2 regions of the Sphingobium anseongense genome follow, and region 1 is predicted to be linked to the other one. Evidence: predicted binding sites of a transcription regulator. Region 1 holds the regulator's gene; the other holds the start of a gene.

Region 1 (4,354 bases):
CGGTGCGGCTGCGGGTATCGGCTATACCCTGTTGACCGGAGCGGAGGTGCCGACCATCCGGTCCTGCATCGCGTCGCTGCTGGTGCTGGGCGGGCTGGCGATGGGACGCGACGCCATCACCTTGCGGCTGGTGGCCACCGGCGCGTTGATCGTGCTGACATTCTGGCCCGATGCGCTGGTGGGGCCAAGCTTCCAGATGAGCTTCGCGGCCGTGATCGCGCTGGTCGCCCTGGGCGAACATCCCGGCTTTCGCGCGCTGACGGTGGCCCGCGACGAGGGGCCGGGGCGCAAGGCGAGCCGCATGATATTGGCGTTGCTGCTTACCGGGATTGTCATCGAACTGGTGCTGATGCCGATCGCGCTGTTTCATTTTCATCAGGCGGGTCTGCTTGGCGCTATCGCCAATCTGGTCGCCATCCCGCTGACGACCTTTGTCGTGATGCCGGCCGAAGCGCTGGCATTGCTGCTTGATCTTTTCGGTCTTGGCGCACCCGCCTGGTGGGTGGCGCAGCAGGCGCTGGCGCTCCTGCTGCTGATCGCCCACGGCGTGGCGGCCAGCCCGCTGGCGGTCATGCTGGCGCCTGCCTTTGGCGTGGGCTTGTTCGCGACTATCGCCCTGGGCGGCCTGTGGAGCCTTCTTTGGCGTGGCCCCGTGCGGTGGCTGGGGCTGGCTCCGGTCGCAATCGGCACGTTGGTCATCATCCTGACGCCGGCGCCCGACATCGTCGTGACCGGTGACGGGCGGCATGTTGCAGTGCGAACCGCTGACGGAACCATGGCAATGCTGCGTGCTGGCGCAGGCGACTATATCCGAGACACGCTGGCTGAAAGTGCGGGGCAGGACGGCGAACTGGGCGTGATCGCCGCACTTCGCCAAGCGCGGTGCAGCGCCGACCTGTGCGCCGTGGCTATGGCGCGGAGCGGACGATCGTGGCGCGTGCTGGCGACACGGAGCGCCATGTATGTCCCGCCTGCGATATTGGCGCGCGATTGCGCCCAGGCCGACATCGTCGTCAGCGACCGGCGCTTGCCGCGCGCCTGCCGACCACGATGGCTGAAACTGGACCGGGGGACGCTGGCGCGAACGGGCGGGATCGCGATTAACCTGTCGCGCGGCTCGGTGCGCATGGTGCGTTCGCCGGGCGACGCGCATCCCTGGGTCGCGCGCGCACCGGCGCGTCAATTATATCGGCGGATCAGCCCTGCCAGCTTGCCCTGAATGCGGACCTGGCGTGGATCATAATATTGCGGCTGATAGGCGCTGTTGGCCGGGTCCAGCCGAACCCGGCTGCCTTCGCGTCGGAAATATTTGAGCGTGGCTTCGGCGTCATCGATCAAAGCAACCACGATCTGACCTTCGCGCGCGACTTCGGTTCGCTGGATCAATGCGAAATCGCCATCGAGAATGCCTGCTTCGACCATCGAATCGCCAGCTACTTCCAGCGCATAATGATCGCCCGCGCCCAGCAAGGCGGCAGGCACCGAAAGCATGTTGCGGCCCTCAAGCGCCTCGATCGGCACCCCGGCGGCAATGCGGCCATGGAGCGGAATTTCGATGACGTCATTGGCGGCAACCAGTTGCGGCGGTGTCGGGGCGGCGCGCACGGGCGTGACCGGCTTGGCCGCCCTGCCCATCGCATCAGGCAGCTTGACGACTTCAAGCGCGCGCGCGCGATTGGGAAGGCGCCTGATGAAGCCGCGTTCTTCCAGGGCGCTGATAAGGCGGTGTATCCCCGACTTCGATTTGAGATCGAGCGCTTCCTTCATTTCCTCGAAAGAAGGTGACACGCCGCCCTGCTCCAGCCTGACCTGAATGAAACGGAGCAATTCCTGCTGCTTGGGCGTCAACATCGCCTAATCCCTGTCCTATGGAACGGATAGGGAACACATAGGAAACAGAGCGAGCTGCGTCAAGCGCGTTAAGCCGCCTACCATGCCAGCGGAAATATGGGCACTTCATCGCCCGGCTTTGCCGGCGGCGATCCTGCCGCGCGCAGGATCAGACAGTCCGCGTCGGCGAGCGCTCGCGTCGCCGCGCTGTCCTGCGATGTCACGGCGACGATGCGGTCATTCTTGCGGAAAGCGCGCAGATATTCGTCGCGGTCGCCGGCGCCGGGCAGGGAGTCGGCGAGCGTTGCCCGTTCGGGCTGGGGGAAGGGCGATGCGTCGCCGGCAATGTGGCGCACAAGCGGCAACAGAAAGAGCCAGGCGGTGACGAAAGCCGACACCGGATTGCCGGGGAGGCCGAGGAACAGGCTGCGATCGAGGCTTCCGGCGATCAGCGGCTTGCCCGGTCGCAATTTTACCTTCCAGAAATCGAGGCTTCCGCCCACCGCCTGAAATGCTGGGCGGACGAGGTCATGATCACCCACCGATGCACCGCCTGTGGAAACGATGACATCCGCATGACGGGCGGCATTGAACGCTGCGGTCATGGCATCCATGTCGTCGGGCACGATGCCGACATCGGTGATGTCGCAGGGCAGGGACGCGAGCATCGCGCTCAACATCACCGCGTTGGAGGAGGGCAGGCCACCGGGCGGAACGGGGACGCCGGGAGGGACCAGTTCGTTGCCGGTCGAAATCAGCGCGACGCTTGGACGGTGGCCGACGCTGAGCTGGCCCTGGCCGGCCAGGGCGGCAAGCGCCAGTTGGGCCGGGTCGAGCCGGGAACCTGGGGCGAGCAGGACAGTGTCGGCGGCAAAGTCCGAACCTGCTCGCCGTATGTGCCGACCGGGGACAGGGGCGTCCCGCGTGCCGACGACCTGATCGCCATCGCGCCTGGCGTCTTCCTGGATCATGATCGCGTCGGCGCCTCTCGGAAGCGGCGCGCCGGTGAAAATGCGGCAGGCGTCGCCAGCGGCCAGTTCCGGCGGGATGCCTGTGCCCGCCGCGCTTTCGCCGATGACGCGCCAGGGGCCAGGCCATTGCGCGGCGCGGATTGCATAGCCGTCCATTGCGGACAGGTCGGCCCATGGCTGGTCGCGCAGCGCGACGACGTCGTTCGCCAGCCAGCGTCCCGCGCATTGCCCGATCGGGAGCGTTTGCGGGGGCAGCCGGGGCGCGAGCGCCAACAGGCGCGCCTGCGCCTGTTCGACCGGCATCAGGCTCATGGCGCGCGCCAGTCCCCGGACTTGCCGCCGGATTTGGAGAGCAGGCGGACGCCGCCGATCACCATCGCCTTGTCCACGGCCTTGGCCATATCGTAGATGGTGAGCAGGGCGACGGTCGCCGCCGTCATTGCTTCCATTTCCACGCCGGTCTGGGCGCTGGTGCGCGCGATGGCGGTGACGGTGACGCTGTCGAGATCCATGTCGAATTCGATCGTGACCGCCGACAGCGCGAGGGGGTGGCAAAGCGGGATCAGGTCGGCGGTGCGCTTGGCCGCCATGATACCGGCGATGCGGGCCACAGACAGGACATCGCCTTTCCTGACCTGGCCATCGGCGATGGCCTTGGCCGCGTTGCGGCTCATGGCGATGCGGCCGGTGGCGGTCGCTTGCCGCGCGGTTACGGCCTTGGCCGAAACATCGACCATATGGGCCGCGCCCTGTTCGTCGATATGGGTCAGCCCGTTCATGCGCCGGCCAGCAACGCGCGGGTCGCGGCCTCGACATCGGTCTGGCGCATCAGCGCTTCGCCGACCAGGAAGCAGCGGACGCCATGGTCGGCCATGGCGGCAAGATCGGCGGCGCTGTTGAGGCCGCTTTCGGCGACGAAGGTGCAGCCCTGCGGCGCCTTGCCAACAAGGTCATAGGTGCGGGCGAAGTCGACGCTGAAGTCGCGCAGGTCGCGGTTGTTGACGCCGATCAGCCGCGAGCGGAGCCTGAGCGCGCGCTCCAGTTCAGCCTCGTCATGCACTTCGACGAGCGCGTCCATGCCCAGCGCCAGCGCGGCGTCCTCGACCTCCGCCATCTGCGCGTCGTCGAGCACGGCGGCGATGATCAGGATCGCGTCGGCGCCCAGCGCGCGGCTTTCGAGCACCTGCCAGGGGTCGACGATGAAATCCTTGCGCAGCACCGGCAGCGCGCAGGCGGTGCGGGCGGCCATCAGATAATCGTCATGCCCCATGAAATAGGGTTCGTCGGTCAGCACCGACAGGCAGGACGCGCCCGCCGCCGCATAGGCCTGGGCATGGGCGGGGGGATCGAATTCGGCGCGGATTATTCCCTTGGAGGGGCTGGCCTTCTTGATTTCGGCGATGAGGCCAAAGCCCGAAAGCGCGGCAGCGTCGAGCGCCTTGCGAAAGCCGCGCGGCGCGGTCTGTTCGGCGGCGCGGGCGTGGAGCGCCGCCACCGTGGTTTCGGCCTTGCGGCGCGCCACATGTTCGCGCTTGACGTCGCAGATTTCGGTA
Region 2 (4,354 bases), on a different contig from region 1:
GGGTCGATATTCCAGAAGCCAGCGTGTCCGACGCGGTGATGATGCTCGATCTGCGCAACACCAATGCACTTTTGTTCCTTAACGCCGGAACGTCAGCCTACAACATGGTCTATCGCCGCCATGACGGGACGATCGGCTGGGTCGAGCCGCGTCCGCAGCCGGCGGCGCAGCAGCGCGCCTGAACGCCCCGGCCAAAGGGTTCCGGTTGACCTGCGGGTGCCGGAGCCCTATTGGCCGGGCCTTTGGCGCCCGAGCGGAGGACCATTGCCTGCCATCGCGGGAAATCGGCGCTCGGCGACAGCTTTCCAGGTTTGGTCATGACGCATTTCGACGACATCGTTTCATCCAGCGCGCTGGCGACCGGCCTGTCGGTCAATGGCAAGAAGCACCTGTTCCTGAAAATCGCCGATATTGCCGGTGAAGCCTATGGCCTTGACCCCGCGCGCGTCAACGAAGCGCTGACCGAACGTGAGCGGTTGGGGTCGACCGGCTTTGGCGGCGGCGTCGCCATTCCCCATGCCAAGATGGAAGGGCTGGACCGGATGCGCGGCATCGTCGTCCTGCTCGATCCGCCCGTCGCCTTCGATGCGATCGACGAAGCGCCGGTCGACATCGTCTTTGCCCTGCTGTCGCCGACCGACAGCGGCGCGGAACATTTGAAGACGCTTGCGCGCGTTTCGCGCTACCTGCGCGACGAGGCGCAGATCGCCCGGCTGCGCGGGGCGCGGTCGGACGCTGCGCTTCATGCGATGCTGGCGGGCAACGAGGCGCGTGACGCAGCCTGAGCCGGACGGCCCGCCAAGCGGCGAAAGCGCGCATTTCCGCGCGCTGGAACATTTGTACCGGTCGGCGCCGATCAACCAGATGTTCCGGTCGGACCTGATGATTCCCGCCGCCGGCCATTCGGTGATCGATTTCGAGGTGGACGAAGGCGCGTTTCATGCCGCCGGCGCGGTGCATGGCACGGTCTATTTCAAGATGCTGGACGATGCGGCCTTCTATGCCGCCAACAGCCTGGTCAGCGACCGGTTCCTGCTGACCACATCGTTCAACCTGCTGTTCACCCGGCCGATCGGCCCAGGCCGGATTCGCGCCGAAGGGCGGTGGATCAGCGGCAAGCGCCGAGTCTATGTCGCCGAAGCCAGCCTGATCGATTCGGACGGCGAAGAGGTCGGTCGCGGCACCGGCACCTTCATGCGATCGCAATTTCCGCTGTCATCGCTGGCCGGCTATCGATTCGGCGATGACTGAGGCGCGGCTGACCAGCGCGATGCTGGCCAGCGCGCTGATCCGACGCGCGAACGGCGCGGGCGGCGTTGCCACGGTGGTGGTGAAGGGCGATCCGACAAGCGGCGTCATCCTGGTCCAGACGCTTGAAAAGGGGCGGGAAATCGGGCTGTTCGAGCGGGTGTCGGACTATCGCGGCGGGTGGCGACTCATGGCATGCGGCGCGGGCGCGGACGACATGCCCCAATATATTGAGCGTCGTCGCCGCGCAGACCCCGACCTGTGGATAATCGAACTCGACATCCCGGAAGCGGAACGGTTCGCCGCTGAAACGATCTGCTGATCGTTGACAGGCGGATACGCGGCGGACATAGGCGCGCAACGCTACAACGCGCAGGTTGCCGTGACGGTCCAGGGGGGCCCGGCCCGGTAAACACGCAGACGGGGGGCGGCCCGACGCTGGCAAGGGGTTTGTGTAACGCCGGCGTTCATGGCCAAGAACCGCATATTTTTGAGATATAATGAGTTTTCGTCTGAAAGCCGCGACCTTCGCGGCACTGGCTCTGTCCGCCGCAGCGGCGACAGCGGCAACCGACATGTCGATCGCGAGCGAGGCATCGCTCACCGGGTCCATGTCCACCGGCACTGTCCCGGTAACAATTCCCGAACCTGTCACAGGTTCCCCGGCGCAGAGCGTGAAGCCCGCCGTCATTTTCGCAAGTCCGCGCGAAGTCGCCCAGCCGATCGAATCGCAAACCGTGCCAGCCAGCCCGCCGGAGGCCGACAGCCTGATCGAACTGGTTGCCGCCCATGGCGCGCCCGAAGAGGTCGATGGCGACATGCGCTGCCTGGCCGGTGCGGTCTATTTCGAATCGAAGGGCGAGAGCCTGGAAGGCCAGCTCGCGGTTGCGCGGGTCGTGATCAACCGCGCCCGTTCGGGCCGGTTCGCCAGCAGCCTGTGCGGCGTCGTGTTGCAGCGCGGCCAGTTCAGCTTCGTGCGCGGCAATGCCATTCCGTCGGTGCGGGCCGACAGCCGCGCCTGGCGCGAAGCGGTCGCCATCGCCCAGATCGCATCGCAAGACCGTTGGGACAGCCAGGCCGAAGGCGCGCTGTTCTTCCACGCCCGCCGCGTGTCGCCGGGCTGGGGCAAGAAGCAGCTGGCGTCGATCGACAACCACATCTTCTATCGCTGATCGAAATTCGGCCCATATGGGCCGAATCCTCCGGCCAGGACGATCATCAGGACCGGCCCGGCGGCGCGGATGCGCTGACCGGGCTTTTCTTTTGTTCCCGACCCGTTCTATATCGGGTCATGGCCGACAGCGACCCCGCCCCTTCCTGCTCGCCGCTGATGGACGGCACCGCGCTGGCGGTGGCGCGGGGCACGTTGCGGCTGTTCTTTCGCCATGACATGAGCGGGATGTTGGAAGTGCCCCTGCCCAACGGCCGGCGCGCCGACATCATGGCCATCGACGCCGCCGGGCAATTGACCATCGTCGAAATCAAATGTTCGCGTGGCGACCTGCTGGGCGATGGCAAATGGCCCGATTATTTCGACTATTGCGACCGGTTCTACTGGGCGGTGCCGAGCGGGTTCGATTTGCGCCCGTTCGACAGCGAGGCGCTGTGGCCCGAGCGCACCGGGTTGATCGTGGCCGATCAATATGACGCCGAGCTGGTGCGGCCCGCGCCGGTCGAACCGCTGGCGGCGGCGCGGCGCAAGGCGCAGACGCTGCGCTTTGCCCGGCGCGCCGCGCGCCGCCTGACCGCGCTTGCCGACCCCGACCATGTCGCCGAGATCGGCTGGAACGCCTGATCGCCGGCGCGGCCGGCGTCAAATCGCGATCATTGTCCCGTCGAAAGCCCGTGGCCCTAATGCGTGCGGCCGAAATCGGGGGCGGGGTCGTCCTGCCCCTGTTCGATGATCGACCGGCGGATATCGCGGGTGCGGGTGAACAGGTTGAACAGCGCGTCGCCGTCATTCCAGCGAATGGCGCGCTGGAGCACCGACAGATCTTCCGAAAAGCGCTGGAGCATTTCGAGCACCGCATCCTTGTTCGCCAGGAATACGTCGCGCCACATGGTCGGGTCGGACGCGGCGATGCGGGTGAAATCGCGAAAGCCGCCGGCGGAATATTTGATGACTTCGGACTGGGTGACATTTTCCATGTCGCTGGCCGTGCCGACGATGGTGTAGGCGATGAGGTGGGGCAGGTGGCTGGTCACCGCCAGCACCAGGTCGTGATGCGCCGGGTCCATCAGCTCGACATTCGCGCCGACGCGCCGCCACAGTTCGGCCACGCGCTCGACCGCGGCGGGATCGGCATCGGCGGGCGGGGTGACGATGCACCAGCGGCCCTTGAACAGGGTGGCGAAGCCCGCTCGCGGGCCGCTGTTTTCGGTTCCGGCGACGGGATGGGCGGGAATGATGACGCGGCCGGGCAGCGCGGCGGTCAATTGCGCCAGCACGTCGGCCTTGCAGGAGCCGACATCGCTGACGATCGCGTCCGCAGGCAGATCGTCGGCGATTTCCGCTGCGGCCGCGCCCATTGCGCGCACCGGCACGCACAGGATCACCAGGTCCGCGTCGGTCACGCTGGCGCCGGCGGTGTCGGTGATGTCGTCGCACAGGTCGAGCGCGCGCGCGATTTCGCGCACCTGCGGATCGGCATCGTGGCCGGTGACGCGCACCGTCGGCATCGCCTGGCGGATGGCGTGGGCGAGCGAGGAACCGATGAGGCCGAGGCCGATGATAGTGATGCGGGAAAAGGGCAGCATTCAGGCCGCTTCCGCCATCGCGCGCAGCTTGGCTGCAACGGCGCGGGTCTGCTCCTTGGTGCCGATGGTGATGCGCAGGCCGTTGGGCAGACCCTGCCCCGGCAGCCAGCGTGTCGCAAATCCTTCGTCCCACAGCCCCTTCATCGCCGCTTCCGCCGTCAGCTTGCCGTCGAACAGGACCAGCAGGAAATTCGCCTTGCTGGGCACCGCGCGCAGGCCATGGTTGGACAGCGCGGCGATTTCCCCCGCCAGCCAGTCGCGCCAGCGGGCATTGTGGGCGCGGCTCAGATCGGTCCAGTCGGTATCGCCGATCGCCGCGACCGCAGCCGCCTGGCCCATGGTGGTGACG

The links. Region 1 encodes LexA, which represses DNA repair genes until DNA is damaged. Its sites were predicted from a motif close to GTTCCNCNCTTGTTCT; they were not measured.
Region 2: the regulator LexA is predicted to act here: its motif matches at 2,514-2,529, upstream of WG908_RS09540 (MmcB family DNA repair protein).

Annotation. Positions count from the first base shown of each region.
Region 1 is NZ_JBBJUL010000001.1:210,072-214,425, reverse strand. Features, by position in the region: gene WG908_RS01030 (ComEC/Rec2 family competence protein) at 1-1,219, shown strand, start outside; gene lexA (transcriptional repressor LexA) at 1,180-1,851, opposite strand; gene WG908_RS01020 (molybdopterin molybdotransferase MoeA) at 1,929-3,113, opposite strand; gene moaC (cyclic pyranopterin monophosphate synthase MoaC) at 3,110-3,580, opposite strand; gene trpC (indole-3-glycerol phosphate synthase TrpC) at 3,577-4,354, opposite strand, start outside.
Region 2 is NZ_JBBJUL010000005.1:279,299-283,652, reverse strand. Features, by position in the region: gene hpf (ribosome hibernation-promoting factor, HPF/YfiA family) at 1-182, shown strand, start outside; gene WG908_RS09560 (PTS sugar transporter subunit IIA) at 318-785, shown strand; gene WG908_RS09555 (PaaI family thioesterase) at 745-1,251, shown strand; gene WG908_RS09550 (DUF1491 family protein) at 1,244-1,570, shown strand; gene WG908_RS09545 (cell wall hydrolase) at 1,749-2,420, shown strand; gene WG908_RS09540 (MmcB family DNA repair protein) at 2,540-3,043, shown strand; gene WG908_RS09535 (prephenate/arogenate dehydrogenase family protein) at 3,100-4,005, opposite strand; gene WG908_RS09530 (pyridoxal phosphate-dependent aminotransferase) at 4,006-4,354, opposite strand, start outside.